Regions from separate parts of the Promicromonospora sp. NPDC110617 genome, predicted to be linked through region 1. Evidence: predicted binding sites of a transcription regulator. Region 1 holds the regulator's gene; the other holds the start of a gene.

Region 1 (7,407 bases):
TTCGGCGCGTCAGTGGTGGCGACCCAGAGGGGGACGCCGACGGTCTGGAGGCCGAAGTGCAGGGCAACGACGCTGTTGCACGCCACGCTCGCGACGTAGGTGCGGTCCCGGAGCGGTGACGGCCCGCGGCCGACGTCGGCCGGCTGCTCGTCCACGGCGTGCTCGGACACCGTGTGCTCGGACACCGTGTGCTCGGACATCGTGTGCTCGGACATCGTGGCGGCGAGCCCGGGCACGCGGCGGCCGAGCCGTGCGAGCGGGACTGTGGCCACCAGCAGCAGCAGGCCGACGGCGAGCATCGCGGCCTGGTAGGCGGCGGGCGTGTCGGCGAGGAGCGCGGCCGCGCCGGCCAGCGTGCCGAGGCCGATGAAGACGTTGGTGACGACACGGAGACGGGCCCGGACGTCGACCCGCTCCGGCCCGGTGTACCACCGGGCGAGAATCGCCTGCTTGGCCGAGCCGCTCGCGGAACGCATGCCGACGGCGACGCACGCGACGAGCGTGAACACGACGGCGTCCGCGGCGAGGGTGTACGCGAGCATGGCGATCCCGTTCAGGGCCGTGGTCCAGGCCTGGACGCGGTAGGCACCGACGCGGTCCGAGAGCCGTCCGGCGGTGTAGGCCGACAGGACGCCCACACCGCCGGCGACACCCAGACCGAGACCCACCGTCGTGGCGTCGAGTCCGATCACCCGGGTGAAGTACAGCGCGCTCACGGTGTAGAAGACGCCGCTGGACAACGCGAAGGCCATGGTGCTGAGCGTCAGGGAGCGCGCGACGCGGTCGCGTGGGAAGAAGGTCTGTTGCACGCCCCTTTGTCCGCCGCGGACGGTGCCTCGGGCAATTGATGTAGCCTCCGGCTTCATGGAGCGTGGACGTCCCGGCGGGCTGATCGAGTACGAGCTCGCCGGTATGGACGTCGCCGACGTGCGGTTCGCCGTGTCGCCGCTCACCGAGCTGACGCTGTCCCTGCGTACGTTCCGCGACCCTGGCCGGTACCCGGTCCACCTGCCGTGGCTCCAGCTCACCGAACGCGCGCGCTCGGAGCTGGACCTGCCCGTGCTCCGGTCGCTGACCAACGCCGCGCTGTGGACGCCCGACTACCTCACGCCCCGGCCGCACAGCCCGCTCACCCGGATCGGGGACGAGCTCTCCGCCGTCGACGACGTGCCCGTCGGGCGGATGCTCGACGATCTGCGCGCCGTCCATCCCGGCACGTTGCCGGCGCCGCTGCGCGGCGATCCCGGGACGGTCCGTGACCGCATCGCGACAGCGCTGCGGACGTACTGGCACACCTGCTTCGAGCCCTGGTGGCCGCGCATGCGGGCCGTGCTGCAGGCCGACATCGTGCACCGTGGACAGGTCATCTCCGCCTACGGGACGGCGTCGATGTTCGCCGACCTCAGCGACCGCGTGCGGCTGGTCGACGGCGTGGTACGCGTGCGCCTGGGCTCCGACGCCCGGTTCCGCCGACCCACCACGGGCGAAGGGCTCACGTTGGTGCCGACGCTGTTCACCCGGGGCGCGACGACCCCGATCTCGCCCGACGAGCCGCCCGTGATCATGTACGGCGCGCGCGGCGTGGGGACACTCTGGCAGGCGGAGCCCCGCCGCTCGCCGAGAGCGCTCGCGGGGCTGGTGGGCGCGACACGTGCCGGCCTGCTCACGGTCCTGGCGACGCCGGCGTCGTCGACGGAGCTGTCGGGACGGCTCGGGGTGACCACGTCCGCCGTCAACCAGCACCTGCGCGCGCTGCGGGACGCGGGCCTGCTCACCAGTGCGCGCCATGGGCGGTCGGTCCTGTACATGCGCTCGGAGGTCGGGGACGCCCTGGTGGCCGGCGTGCTCGGTGTGCACGGTGCCGACTGACCGGACGAGCATCCCGGCGCGTGCGCGGCGGTCGTCAGACCTCCGGGGCGCGCACGGCAAAGGCCGCCGACCAGGTCAGACACCCGGTCGGCGGCCTCGGTCGAGCAGGCTCAGCCGGACTTGCGGCGGAACATCTTCTGGACTGGGCCCGTCGTCTCCGAACCGTGCACAGCACCCGTGTTCTCGCCACCGGCGGCAGAACGGCCGCGTGCGGCGTTCTTCCGGTCCAGCGCTTCCTTGAACCGCGCCTTCGCGTCCACGCTCGGCGCGGTCGCGGCCTTGGGCGCCTCAGCGTCCTGAGCCACTGCCTCCTCGGCACCAGGCTTCTCGTCCGTCACACCGATCACCTCCTCCTGTTTCGGGGGTCCCTCGATCGGGTCCGTCGTCGGCCCCAGCCTGCCCCACGGCGCCGCCAGGTGCCAATCGCTTTTCTCACCCCGTCAGCGACGGGGGCGCAGCTAGGCCTGGGCGGCAGCGCGCTCGGCGCGCTCCGCGCGCAGGGAGGTGATGGCGCTCTCGAAGTCCTCGAGCGAGTCGAACGACTGGTAGACGCTCGCGAACCGGAGGTAGGCGACCTCGTCGAGCTCGCGCAGGGGGCCGAGGATCGCGAGGCCCACCTCGTACGCGTCGATCTCGGCGCTGCCGTTGCTCCGCAGGGTCTCCTCGACCCGCTGCGCCAGGATGGCCAGGTCGTCGTCGCTGACAGGGCGGCCCTGGCAGGCCTTGCGCACGCCCGCGGCGACCTTGTCGCGGCTGAACGGCTCGGTCGCGCCGGACCGCTTGACCACCGACAGGCTGGCCGTCTCGACGGTGGTGAACCGCCGGTTGCAGTTCGGGCACTGCCGCCTGCGCCGGATCGACAGGCCGTCGTCGGCGGTCCGCGAGTCCACCACGCGCGAGTCGGCGTGGCGACAGAACGGGCAGTGCATGCTGACTCCTGCGTGGTCGGCCACGGACCGGAGAGATCCGGTCGCGCCCCGACCGTAAGCGGGCAAACCACCCCCATGCAACATCGCCGCAACATTTGACGGCGAATCGTGGCCTCCGTCCACTTCGTCGGGGCGTCCGGCCACTTTTCGAGGGCGTTCCGGTCAGTCCTTCGGGAGCAGGAGGAGCTCGCCGACGCGCACGGTGCCCGACGTCATCTCGTTGAGGTCCTGCAGACGCGCGACCGCCTGCCGCACGTCCTCCCCGGGCCTCGCGACCTGCTCGGCGAAGCCCCAGAGCGTCTCCCCCGGCTGCACCGCGTGCACGCGGACCTCGGTGGGCTCGCCCGGCGCGCTGGCGACGGCGGTCGCTCCCCACGTCGCCATCGGGGCGATCACGAGCATCGCCAGCAGCACCAGCACGACCCGGCCGCGCCGCGTGAGCCGCAGCCCGGCGAGCCCGAGCCGGTCGGCGACCGTGCGCGGCCCGCGGGGCGCGTACGAGTGAGCCGCCGGACGGGGCCGGGGCGGTGCGGACGCCCGGCCCGGGGTGTATGCGGTGCCCGGCCGGTAGGCCCGGACCGTGCTCGATCCGGACGCCGTCGCATACGCCGGCCCGTACGCCGACGTGTACTGCCGCAGCGGGATCACGTCCCCCATGGCCCCTCCTCGAAAGGTGACTCGAACTCTTGTCCGTCATACACACGTTCGTCGAACGCTCGTACCATTGTGTAGCACGGGACACCGTAGAAGTCGAGACACGCTCGAACATTCGTTTGAGCCGAGCACATTTGTGATCTAGAGTGGGCAGCGCACAGGAGAACATTTGTCGGAACGGGAGGGGCACGGGCATGACGGGACGGGACGGGACCAGCGACACGAGAGCCGTCGACACGGCACTCTCGGGTGTCGCCACGTTGGACGCGCCGGGCGACGGGGCGGTCGCCGACGTGCACGCGATCTCGCCGGCAGACCGCCTCACCGAGCGGCAGCGCCTTGTGCTGGACACGATTCGGCAGTCGTTCGAGACGCGCGGATACCCGCCGTCGATGCGCGAGATCGGCGAGGCCGTCGGGCTGGCCAGCCCGTCGAGCGTCAAGCACCAGCTCCAGATGCTGGAGAAGAAGGGCTTCCTGCGCCGCGACCCCAACCGGCCGCGCGCCATGGAGCTCGTCGAGCCCCTGGCCGAGCAGGTCGAGAAGCCGACGCGCGGCGAGATCCACTGGCCCGAGCCGCGGCGTAGCGGCCAGGTGCACTGGGGCGGTTCGGTGCCGGACGACGCGAGCACCCCGCCGCCGTCGTACGTGCCGCTCGTCGGTCGCATCGCGGCCGGTGGGCCGATCCTCGCCGAGCAGGTCGTCGAGGACGTCTTCCCGCTCCCCCGCCAGCTCGTGGGTGACGGCGAGCTGTTCCTCCTCAAGGTCGCGGGCGACTCGATGGTCGACGCCGCGATCTGCGACGGCGACTGGGTCGTGGTGCGCCGCCAGAACGTCGCCGAGCAGGGCGAGATCGTCGCCGCCATGATCGACGGCGAGGCCACGGTCAAGACGTTCAAGCAGACCGACGGGCACGTGCTGCTGCTGCCGCAGAACCCGGCCTACGAGCCCATCCCGGGTGACGAGGCGCAGATCCTGGGCCGCGTCGTCGCGGTGCTGCGCAGCCTCTGAGGTCTCGACAGGCTCGACCAACGAGAACAGGCTCGACCAGCAGTCGCTGGTCGAGCCTGTTCTCGTTGGTCGAGCGCGTCGGGACCTAGAACCCGAACCGCTTCTGCACCGCGCGCACGCTCTCCGCCGACGCGCGCAGGCCGGCCAGCTCGTCGTCCGACATCGGCACGCGCACCGTGTCGGTGACTCCTCGCCGGTCCACCAGGGACGGCACCGACAGGCAGACGTCGCTGATGCCGTGGTAATCGTCCAGCAGCGAGGACACCGGCATGATCCGACGCTCGTCCTTGAGCACCGCCTCGATGATGCGGGTCGCGGCCAGGCCCACGGCGTAGTTCGTGGCGCCCTTGCCCGCGATGATCCGGTAGGCCGAGTCGACCACCTCGTGGTGCACCTCCGCGCGGACCGCGGCGTCCAGGGGCGCGGCGCCGCCGACCGGCACCCAGTCGAGCAGCGGCACGCCGCCGATCGACGCGGAGCTCCACAGCGCGATCTCGGAGTCGCCGTGCTCCCCGGCGATGTAGGCGTGCACGTTCCCGACGGCCACCCCGCACCGTTCCGCGAGCACCACGCGGAGCCGTGACGAGTCGAGCACGGTGCCGCTGCCGAAGAGCCGCTCGCGCGGCAGGCCTGAGATCTTCAGGGCCGCGTAGGTCACCACGTCCACCGGGTTGGTCACCATGAGGTAGGTCGCGTCCGGCGCGACCTCGACCAGGCCCGGCAGGATGGTGCGCATCAGCCCGATCGTCGCCTCGGCGAGGTCGACGCGGCTCTGTCCGGGCTTCTGCTTGGCGCCGGCCGTGACCACCACGACGTCGGCCCCCTCGCACACCGCCGGGTCGTCCGAGCCGATCACGTGCGCCTGGGACGTGAACATCAGCCCGTGCTGCAGGTCCAGCACCTCGGCGTCGACCTTCTGCCGATCGATGTCGAGCAGGGCGATGGTGCGGGCCGAGCCGCGGGTCAGCGCCGCGAAGGCGAGCGTCGATCCCACGGCCCCCGCGCCCACCACGGCGATCTTGGTGGTGCGGGATCCGGCGGGCTGGGCTGCGGTGACGTCGGAGGGGGCTGCCATGCCCTCAGGCTATGTGTCGAGCCTGGCGAGCGCGGCGCGGACCAGCTTCGGGTCGGTGGTGGGCCAGAACCCGGGCATCGACCGGGTGAGGAACGACGCGTACCGCGCCGTCGCGAGCCGCGGGTCGAGGACCGCCACGACGCCCCGGTCGTCCATGCTGCGCACCAGGCGTCCCGCGCCCTGCGCGAGCAGCAGCGCCGCGTGCTGCGCCGAGACCGCCATGAACCCGTTGCCGCCCGCCTGCTCGACGGCGCGGGCGCGCGCCGCCTTGACCGGGTCGTCCGGGCGTGGGAACGGGATGCGGTCGATGAGCACGAGCTGGTTGGACGGCCCCGGCACGTCGACGCCCTGCCACAGGGACAGCGTGCCGAACAGGCACGTGGCCGGGTCCTCCGCGAACTCGCGCACGAGGGTCGGGAGCTGGTCGTCGCCCTGCGCGAGGATCGGGAAGTCGAGCCGCTCCCGCATGGCCTCGGCGGCGGCGTTCGCGGCGCGCCGGGACGAGAACAAGCCGAGCGTGCGGCCGCCGGCGGCCGTGATGAGCTCGGCGATCTCGTCGAGCTGCGCCTCGGTGGTGGGCTCGCGGCCGGGGGCCGGCAGGTGCCGCGCGATGTAGAGGATGCCCTGCTTCGGGTAGTCGAACGGGCTGCCCGCGTCGAGACCCTGCCACGGTGGGGCGTCCGCACCGTTGAGGCCGAGCGTCCCGGCCACGGCGTCGAACGTGCCGCCCAGCGCGAGCGTCGCCGAGGTGAACACGCCCGTCGACTCGCCCAGCAGGTGCGTACGGATCAGGCCGGCCACGTGCAGCGGCGCGGCGTGCAGGCGCGTCACGTTGTCGCCGAACCCGCCCCAGCCGTTGTCCGGGCGCGAGCACCACAGCACGTCGGCGGTCGTGTCCTGCGCCGCCATCCGCTCGGCCGTCTCGAAGAGCTGGAGCATGGCGCCCTGGGCCATCTTCAGGCCCGGGTCGGGCTGGCCCGCGTCCTTGCCCGGCGCGCCCTTGCCGCCCTCGGGCTTGAGGGTGCTCAGCACCTCGCGCGCGGCGTCCCGCACCGCGCCGACCGCCAGGCGCAGCTCGTCCGGCAGGCCGCTCGGGAACCGCTCGGCCGGCGCGGTGACCAGCAGGGTGCCGAGGCTCTGCGCCGCCGCGTCCAGGGTGTCGGTGTTGGTGCCCGCGTGCCGCCGGGCCAGCCGCGCCGCGCTCTCCACCGACGCCATGGACAGATCCACGGTGGCCGACGACGTCACGCGGTCGGTGAGCTCGTGCGCCTCGTCGACCACCACGACGTCGTGCTCCGGCAGCACACCCGGGCTGCCCGTCGCCGCGATGCCGAGCATCGCGTGGTTGGTGACCACCACGTCCGCCTCGCGGGCGGCGGCCCGGGCCTTGTCCGGGAAGCACTCCGCGAGCATGGGGCACTTGCCGCCCAGGCACTCCATGGCCGTGACGGACACCTGGCGCCAGGCACGCTCCGGGACGCCCGGCACGAGGTCGTCCCGGTCGCCCGTCTCGGTCTCGCCCGCCCACTCGTGCAGGCGCCGGACGTGGTCGGCGAGCGAGGCGCCGTCGTCCCTCCGCCGTGACCGGCCGGCCCCGCCCGAGGCCTCCTCCGTCTTGGGGTGGTCCTCGCCGCCGGGCAGGTCGAAGAGCGTGGTCTCGTCCTCCGGGTAGCCGCCGCCCACCTTGTGCACGCACAGGTAGTTGTGCCAGCCCTTGAGCAGCGCGATGCGCGGCTCGCGCGGCAGCGCCGGCGCGACGGCCTTCGCCACGAGCGGCAGGTCACGCGTGATGACCTGCCGCTGCAGGGCGAGCGTGGCGGTGGAGATGATGACCTTGCTCTGCGCGGCCACGGCGTGCCGGACGGCGGGC
Region 2 (7,407 bases), 930 kb from region 1:
GTGTTCCTCACGGCGCGCACGGAGTCACAGCTGCGCGCCGTCGCCGACGAGGTCCGGGCCGCGGGCGGCACCGCTGACCACGCCGTCGCCGACCTGGCCGACGCCGGGAGCGTGCGCGCCGCCGTCGACCAGGCCGTGGAGCGGTACGGGCGGCTCGACGTCGCCTTCAACAACGGGGCCGCATTCACGGAGCCCGCGCCGCTGGACCAGGTCTCCGAGGCCGACTTCGACCACCTGTACGCGGTGAACCTCCGTGGGCCGTGGCTGTCGATGGTCGCCGAGATCGCGGCGATCAGGGCGACGGCCGGGACCGGCGCGATCGTCAACAACACGAGCGTCGGCAGCCTGCGCGCGAACCCTGTGCTGCCCGCGTACGGCGCCATGAAGCGGGGCGTGAACAGTCTCACCGAGTCGGCCGCGGTGACCTACGGGCCCGAGGGGATCCGGGTCAACGCCGTCTCCCCCGGCGGCACGCTGACCGAGATGATCCGCACCTGGGAGGAGTACACCCCCGGGCTCATGGAGCACCTCGCGCCCGGGATCCCGCTGCGGCGCGGGGCGCAGCCCGAGGAGATCGCCGAGGCCGCGGCCTGGCTGCTGAGCGATCGCGCGTCGTACGTCACGGGCGCCGTGCTCCAGGTCGACGGCGGCGCGGGGGCCTGACCCGCCGCTCAGCGGGGTTCGCGGAGGCGGCGCAGGGACCGGGGGTCCTCGAAGCCGACGGTGCGCGCGGCCGACTCCACGGTGGCGCCCTGCCCGATGAGGTGCTCGGCCCGCTCGCGCCGCAGCAGCTGCTGGTAGCGCAGCGGTGTCACCCCGGTGGCCCGGGTGAACGCCCTGGTCAGGGTGCGCTCGGCGACGCCGGCGTGCCCCGCGAGGGCGGTCAGAGGCAGGGTGCGCGTGAAGTGCGTGTCGATGTGGTCCTGGACGCGGTGCACCGTGTCGTCGACGTGCGACCGGTGCCGCAGCATCGCGCTGGCCTGCGGCTCCGTCCCATTGCGGCGCGCATACACGACCATCTCCCGGGCCACGCGGGCGGCCAGGGCCGGGCCGTGCCGCACGGCGAGCAGGTGCAGCGAGAGGTCGATGCCGCTGGCGATGCCCGCGGAGGTGACCACGCCGTCGTCCGTGGTGAACAGGACGTCGCGGACCACGTGCGCCCGCGGGTGCCGCGCTGCCAGCGCGTCCTGGACGGCGTGGTGCGTGGTGCAGCGGCGGCCGTCGAGCAGCCCGGCCTGGCCGAGGGCGTCGGAGCCCGCGCACACGCTCGCCACGGTGCCGCCCGCCGCGTGGTGCGCGCGGAGCCGCTCGCACGTCTCCGCGGTCAGGCGGGGCCAGGCCTGGGGGTTGTCGCCCACGCGCCAACCGGGCACGACGACGAGGTCGTCCGGGCCGAGCGCCGGCCACGCGGTGCCCGCGACCAGGGGGAGGCCCTGGGCGGAGGCGACCACGGCGGCGTCGGGCACCGGGGTGCCCTCGGTCCCGCTGCCGCCGGCCGGAGTGCCGGTGACGGCGGGCGCGCCGGTGACGGCGGGCGCGCCGGTGACGGCGGGCGCGCCGGTGACGGCGGGCGCGCCGGTGACGGCGGGCGCGCCGGTGACGTAGCGCAGGTCGTAGCAGTGGCCGAAGTCCCCGGCCGTGAAGAACGCCTGCGCGGGGCCCGCCAGGTCGAGCAGGTGGACCCCGGGCAGGAGCAGGAAGACGACGGTGGTCACGCCGTCGATGCTGCCACCTCGGTGTCCGGCGTGGCGCCTGTCCGGGCCTCGGACTGGGACTCGGACTGGGACTCGGACTCGAGCTCGGCGACGGTCGCGATACGGGCGAACCGGTCACGGAGCACGGTCTCGGTGCGCTCCAGGATGTCGGCGGCGGTGAACCGGCCCAACGGGTCGGTCGTGGTCGCGTCGCTGACGAACGTCACGTCGTAGCCGAGGTCGGAGGCGACGCGCGTGGTGGTCTCGACGCACTGCTCCGCCCGGATGCCGCAGATCCGCAGCTCGCGCACGCCGTGGGTGGTCAGGATCTGCTGGAGGTTGGTGGTGGTGAACGCGTTGTGCGAGGTCTTGTGCAGCAGCGGCTCGCCGGGCCGGGGCTCGCCCAACTCCTCGAACAGGCGGACGTGGCCGGTCGCGGGGTCGAACGGGTTGCCCGACCCGGGCTCGGTGTGCAGCACCCAGACGACGAGGTCGCCGGCCGCGCGGGCGAGGGCGACGAGGCGGTTGACGGGCTCCGCGACCCCGGGGTTGAGGGTTTCGGCCCACAGCGGGCGCACCCGGAAGGACTCCTGGACGTCGATGACGATCAGTGCTCTGCTCATGAACCCAGTCTGGTCCCTGCTGCGGCCCGCGCGTGAGGCTGGATCAGGTCGCGGGGCGGACGGATCCGGTCACCCGGGTGGGCTGCTCGGGTGCCGTCGCTCGGCGTTGTCCACAGATCTGGATCTGGAGATGCGACCGCATGATGTCGAACGTATATTCGATGCATTGACGTTTAGACCGAATGATTCGAAGCGGAAGGGGTGCGGATGGAGACAGCAGTCGCGGTCACCGCCGCCGTCGAGCGGGCCGTCCAGAACGCCTTCGCCACTCTGCCGGCGGCCCATCCGGGCGCGACGACGCCGTCTCGCACCCTCTGCTGGAGCGCGCAGCCCATGAACGGTGAGGGTGTGCTGCCGGCGGCGACCGTGACCTGGCGCGGTCACGGCCTCGTGACGCAGTCGACGACGAGCGGTCTGACCGGGCGGGCCGAGGAGGCCGAGCAGGCTGCACTGCCGGATCTGATCGGCCCGTCGGATCTGGCCGGCCCGCCGGTGGGTGCGGCGCTGGTCGCCGCCCTGGCACGGGTCGAGGTCGCGGACACCGACGACGCCGACCTGCTGGACGTCGCGGCCCGGTGGCAGGACATCATCTCCTGGGCCACCGCGATGCAGTCCCGCACCACCGGCGAGATCGCCCGCCGCCGCGGCTGGACCACCGAGCACAACGCCGCCGCCGCCGAGATCAGCGCCCGCCTGCACGTCCCACAGACCGAAGCAAACAAGCTGATGGCCCGCGGTGCCGGCCTGACCCAGCACCCCCAGGTCATGAACGCCCTCCACACCGGCACCATCGACACCGCCAAAGCCGACATCCTGCTGCACGCCGGCAACCCCCTCACCATCGCCGAACGCGACCAAGCCATCACCCGCTACCTCCCCCAAGCCCCCGACCACACCCGCCGCTGGCTGCGCGACAAAATGAACCAGCACGCCACCCACCTGCACGGCACCACCGAAGTCGCCCGGCACGCGATCACCCGCCGCGCCGTCTACCTCGACCCCGCCGACAACTCCATGGCCTGGATCACCGCCCACCTGCCCGCCACCGACGCGGCCGCCATCTGGGACGCCATCGAACAAGCCGCCCACACCCTGCGCCGCACCCCCGGCAACACCCGCACCCTCACCCAAGCCCGCGCCGACGCTCTCGTCGCCATCACCACCGGCCGCATCATCGTCCCACCCCGCCCCGAATGCGCACCCGACCCCGGTGCTGCACCGGGCACGAGCACCAACGACACGACCACAGGCACAGGCACAGGCACGGGCACGGGCACGCCTGCGCCGAGCTCGGCACCGGATCCCGCTCTGCCGCGCACCACCGCGCCCGCGACCGGCTGCACCTGCGGCGGCTGCCTGTGCGGCGGCACCAGCGTCCAGGTCATCACCACACGACCACAGATCAGAGTCACCGTCCCGGCCACCACGCTCCTCGACCTGGACAACACCCCCGGCCACCTGCACGGCTACGGCCCCATCCCCGCCGACACCGCCGCCCGCATCGCCACCGACGCCACCTGGCAACGCCTCATCACCGACCCGATCACCGGCATCCTGACCGACTACTCCACCACCACCTACCAACCCGGCAAGACCCTGCGCCAAGCCATCACCGCACGCGACCAGACCTGCCGCTTCCCCCACTGCGACCGACCAGCCCGCTGGACAGACCTCGACCACATCCACCCCTACGACCACCACCTCGACCACACCACCCAACCACCCGGCACCCCCGGACAAACCCGCGCCACCAACCTGCAACCCCTGTGCCGCGCCCACCACCTCGCCAAAACCCACCACGGCTGGAACATCACCCGCGACCCCCACACCGGAACCACAACCTGGACCGCACCCACCGGCCACACCTACACCCGACCCGCCACCCAGGTAGGCCACGTCAGCAACGACATCACCAGCCTCACCGACGACACCCGACACCTCCTCGGTCAGCACCCGACCACCGGCAAGGCCGCGAACTCCGCGCCCTCGCAGAAGCGCAGGGCCAGCCCGCCGCGCGACCCACGCACGCCCTTTCCGGTAGAACCGCCCTTCTGACGAGCCCCGGGTCAGGATCCGACCGAGGGAACCCGCACACGCCTCACCCGGGGCGACCCGAGGACCGCTCGCCGGTAGGACCGGCAAAAGGCACCGGCGAACTCGGCATACGGCCGGCCACCAGCGGAACGGGAGAACGGCCTCGCCGACCCGGCCGGGCAGACGGAGTCGCCGGCCCGCCCGACCGGCCGCGCCCGCCACCACCCCTGCCCCTGCACCGGCGCCCGCGCACTCACCGCGAGCGCCCCGGATCAGCCCCCGAACGCCGCCACGTTCCGACGTGCCCAGTCGGCGAACGTCCTTGCCGGCCGCCCCAGCACCGACTCGATGTCCGGGCTGACCGACTGCTCCTGCGGCGTCGGCTCGCCCAGGATCGCGAGCGTGCCGTCGACGACCGGCTCCGGGATGTACGCGAGCATCTCGGCACGCGCCTGCTCCCGGGTCTGCTCGGCGAAGGTCAGCGGAACACCCAGCGCCTCCGCGAGCGCCGCGGTCCGCGCGCGCGGCGAGACGGCAGCGGGACCCGTCAGCACGTAGGCGCGCCCCGCATGCCCGTCCTCCGCCAGGGCGGCGGCCGCGACCTCGGCGATGTCCAGGGGGTCGACGGCGGGCAGCGCGACGTCGCCGAAGGGTGCGTGGACGGTGCGCGCTGCCCGGACCGTCGGCACCCAGGCGAGCGCGTTGCTGGCGAAGTCGGCGGGCCGCAGGAGCGTCCACTCCAGGCCCGAACCCTGCACCCGCTTCTCCAGCTCGGCGAGCGGACCGTGCGAGACCGACCCCGCACGGGTGACAGCGCCCAGCGAGGACAGGAGGACGAGCCGCCGCACGCCGGCCTCGGCCGCGACGCCGATGATCCGCTCGGTATCGAGGTGGCCGCCCGAGCCCGGCACCAGCAGGAACAGGGCGTCCGCGCCGTCGACGGCGGCGCGCAGGCCCTCCGGTTCGGCCAGGTCGGCGCTCACCCCGCGGACCTGCGGGCTGTCGAGCGGGGCGGCCCCCGCGCGGGAGACGGCGGTGACGTCATGGCCCCGCCGGACGAGCTCGGCGACCAGCGGCCGGCCGATGTTCCCCGTGGCTCCGGTGACGACGATCATGGGTGCTCCTTGTCGGTACGACACGGCCCCGAAGAGGGGCCGGGCGGCCCGTGTGGCCGCCGCGCCGCCGACGTTACGAGCGTCAGTACAGTAGGTTCCCTCAGGAAAGTATTGGAGCCCACCATGCCGGACGCGACACCCGCCACGAAGCCCGGTACCAGCACCTGGTGCCCGCAGCCCGACGACGACCCGGCCACCGCGTGCCCCATCTCGCCGGTGGTCGACCTCGTGTTCAGCCGGTGGACGACGCCGATCCTGTGGGTGCTGCAGGCGCACGGGACCCAGCGCTTCGTCGAGCTGGAGCGCCGCATCGGGGTGACGCCGAAGGTGCTGACCCAGCGCCTGCGCCAGCTCGAACGCGACGGTCTGGTGCAACGCAGGATCTACGCGGAGGTCCCGCCGCGCGTCGAGTACGAGATCACGGAGCTCGGCAGCAGCCTGCAGCCCGTCTTCGCGGCGCTGGGCGAGTGGGGCGACGCGCACATGCCCGACGTCGAGCGCTCCCGCGCCACTTACGGGCCCGCTCCCCCGCTGAGCGGTGCCGACCCCGGGATCAGGGTGATCGGCAAAAGTCAGGTGATCGGCAGCACGAGCTACCGATCACCTGACCGCCTACCGATCACTTCGAGCCCCGGCGAGACGCCGGGGCCAGGACTCAGGCCCGCACGAACCGCAGCAGCACCTCGTTGACCTCGGCGGCGTGCGTCCAGAGCAGACCGTGCGGCGCGCCCTCGATCTCGACGTACTCCGCCTCCGGGAACGCGTCGTGGAACCGGCGGCCGGTCGCGTCGATCGGCAGGATGTTGTCCTTGGTCCCGTGCAGGATCAGGGACGGCTTGCCGGCGGCGCGGACGGCGGCGACGTCGGCCCGGAAGTCCTCGATCCAGGTCGGGACCACCGCGTACGCGGCGACCGGGGCGCTGCCCGTGGCCGTGTTCCAGCTCGCGGTGACGGCCTCCTGGCTGATCCGGGAGCCGAGGTTCTCATCCAGGTTGTAGAAGTCCTGGTAGAAGTTGGTGAACCAGGCGAAGCGGTCGGCCCGGGCCGCCTCGGCGATGCCGTCGAAGACGGACTGCGGGACGCCCTCGGGGTTGTCGTCGGCCGCGACGAGGAACGGCTCGAGCGAGGCCAGGAACGCGAGCTTGGCGATGCGCTCGTGGCCGTGGTTCTTGACGTAGCGGGCCAGCTCGCCGGTGCCCATCGAGAAGCCGACCAGGATGACGTCGCGCAGGTCGAGGGACGTCAGCACGGCGTCCAGGTCGGCGGCGAACGTGTCGTAGTCGTATCCGGCGCCGACCTTGCTGGACTTGCCGAACCCGCGCCGGTCATAGGTGATGACGCGGTAGCCGGCGGCGATCAGCTCACGCGACTGACGCTCCCAGCTGTTGCCGTCCAGCGGGTAGCCGTGGATGAGCACGACGGGCTGACCCGAGCCGTGGTCCTCGTAGTACAGCTCCGTGGAGGTGCTGTTCTCGGTGCCGACCGTGATGAAACCCATGATCCGTCTCCTTCTCGATCCCAGCGGAGAACGTTCGTTCTCCGCCCACGTCCGCTACAGTAGAGAACGAACGTTCTCCGCGCAACTCGTGCGGGACACAAGACGGGGTGAGATCGCATGATCGACGAGAAGACGGCGCGCGAGGACGTCGTCCGGGCAGCTGACGAGCTGTTCTACGCGCGCGGCGTCCAGGCCGTGGGCATGGACGCGGTGCGGACGGCGGCGGGAGTGTCCCTCAAGCGGATCTACTCGCTCTTCGCCTCGAAGGACGAGCTGATCGTCGCCGTCCTGCGCCACCGCACGCAGGTCTGGGACAGCGGGCTCGCCGCGGCGTCCGAGCCGGCCACGACGGCCCGCGAACGCATCCTGGCGATCTTCGACTTCCTCGACGCGTGGTTCCGCGAGCCCGACTTCCGCGGCTGCGCGTTCATCAACACCCACGG

What was found. Region 1 encodes LexA, which represses DNA repair genes until DNA is damaged. Its sites were predicted from a motif close to TCGAACANNTGTTCGA; they were not measured.
Region 2: ACZ7LE_RS05570 (HNH endonuclease signature motif containing protein) is a predicted target of LexA. The motif match lies at 2,464-2,479, and genes of this name have one in related genera.

Annotation. Positions count from the first base shown of each region.
Region 1 is NZ_JBVKBM010000001.1:2,214,429-2,221,835, reverse strand. It holds gene ACZ7LE_RS09765 (MFS transporter) at 1-809, opposite strand, end outside; gene ACZ7LE_RS09760 (ArsR/SmtB family transcription factor) at 865-1,869, shown strand; gene ACZ7LE_RS09755 (DUF5302 domain-containing protein) at 1,980-2,207, opposite strand; gene nrdR (transcriptional regulator NrdR) at 2,328-2,798, opposite strand; gene ACZ7LE_RS09745 (LysM peptidoglycan-binding domain-containing protein) at 2,961-3,455, opposite strand; gene lexA (transcriptional repressor LexA) at 3,647-4,462, shown strand; gene ACZ7LE_RS09735 (L-lactate dehydrogenase) at 4,548-5,537, opposite strand; gene ACZ7LE_RS09730 (ATP-dependent DNA helicase) at 5,547-7,407, opposite strand, start outside.
Region 2 is NZ_JBVKBM010000001.1:1,288,294-1,295,700, reverse strand. It holds gene ACZ7LE_RS05585 (SDR family NAD(P)-dependent oxidoreductase) at 1-663, shown strand, start outside; gene ACZ7LE_RS05580 (GlxA family transcriptional regulator) at 672-1,715, opposite strand; gene ACZ7LE_RS05575 (cysteine hydrolase family protein) at 1,712-2,317, opposite strand; gene ACZ7LE_RS05570 (HNH endonuclease signature motif containing protein) at 2,666-4,372, shown strand; gene ACZ7LE_RS05565 (SDR family oxidoreductase) at 4,624-5,466, opposite strand; gene ACZ7LE_RS05560 (winged helix-turn-helix transcriptional regulator) at 5,590-6,156, shown strand; gene ACZ7LE_RS05555 (alpha/beta fold hydrolase) at 6,122-6,964, opposite strand; gene ACZ7LE_RS05550 (TetR/AcrR family transcriptional regulator) at 7,082-7,407, shown strand, end outside.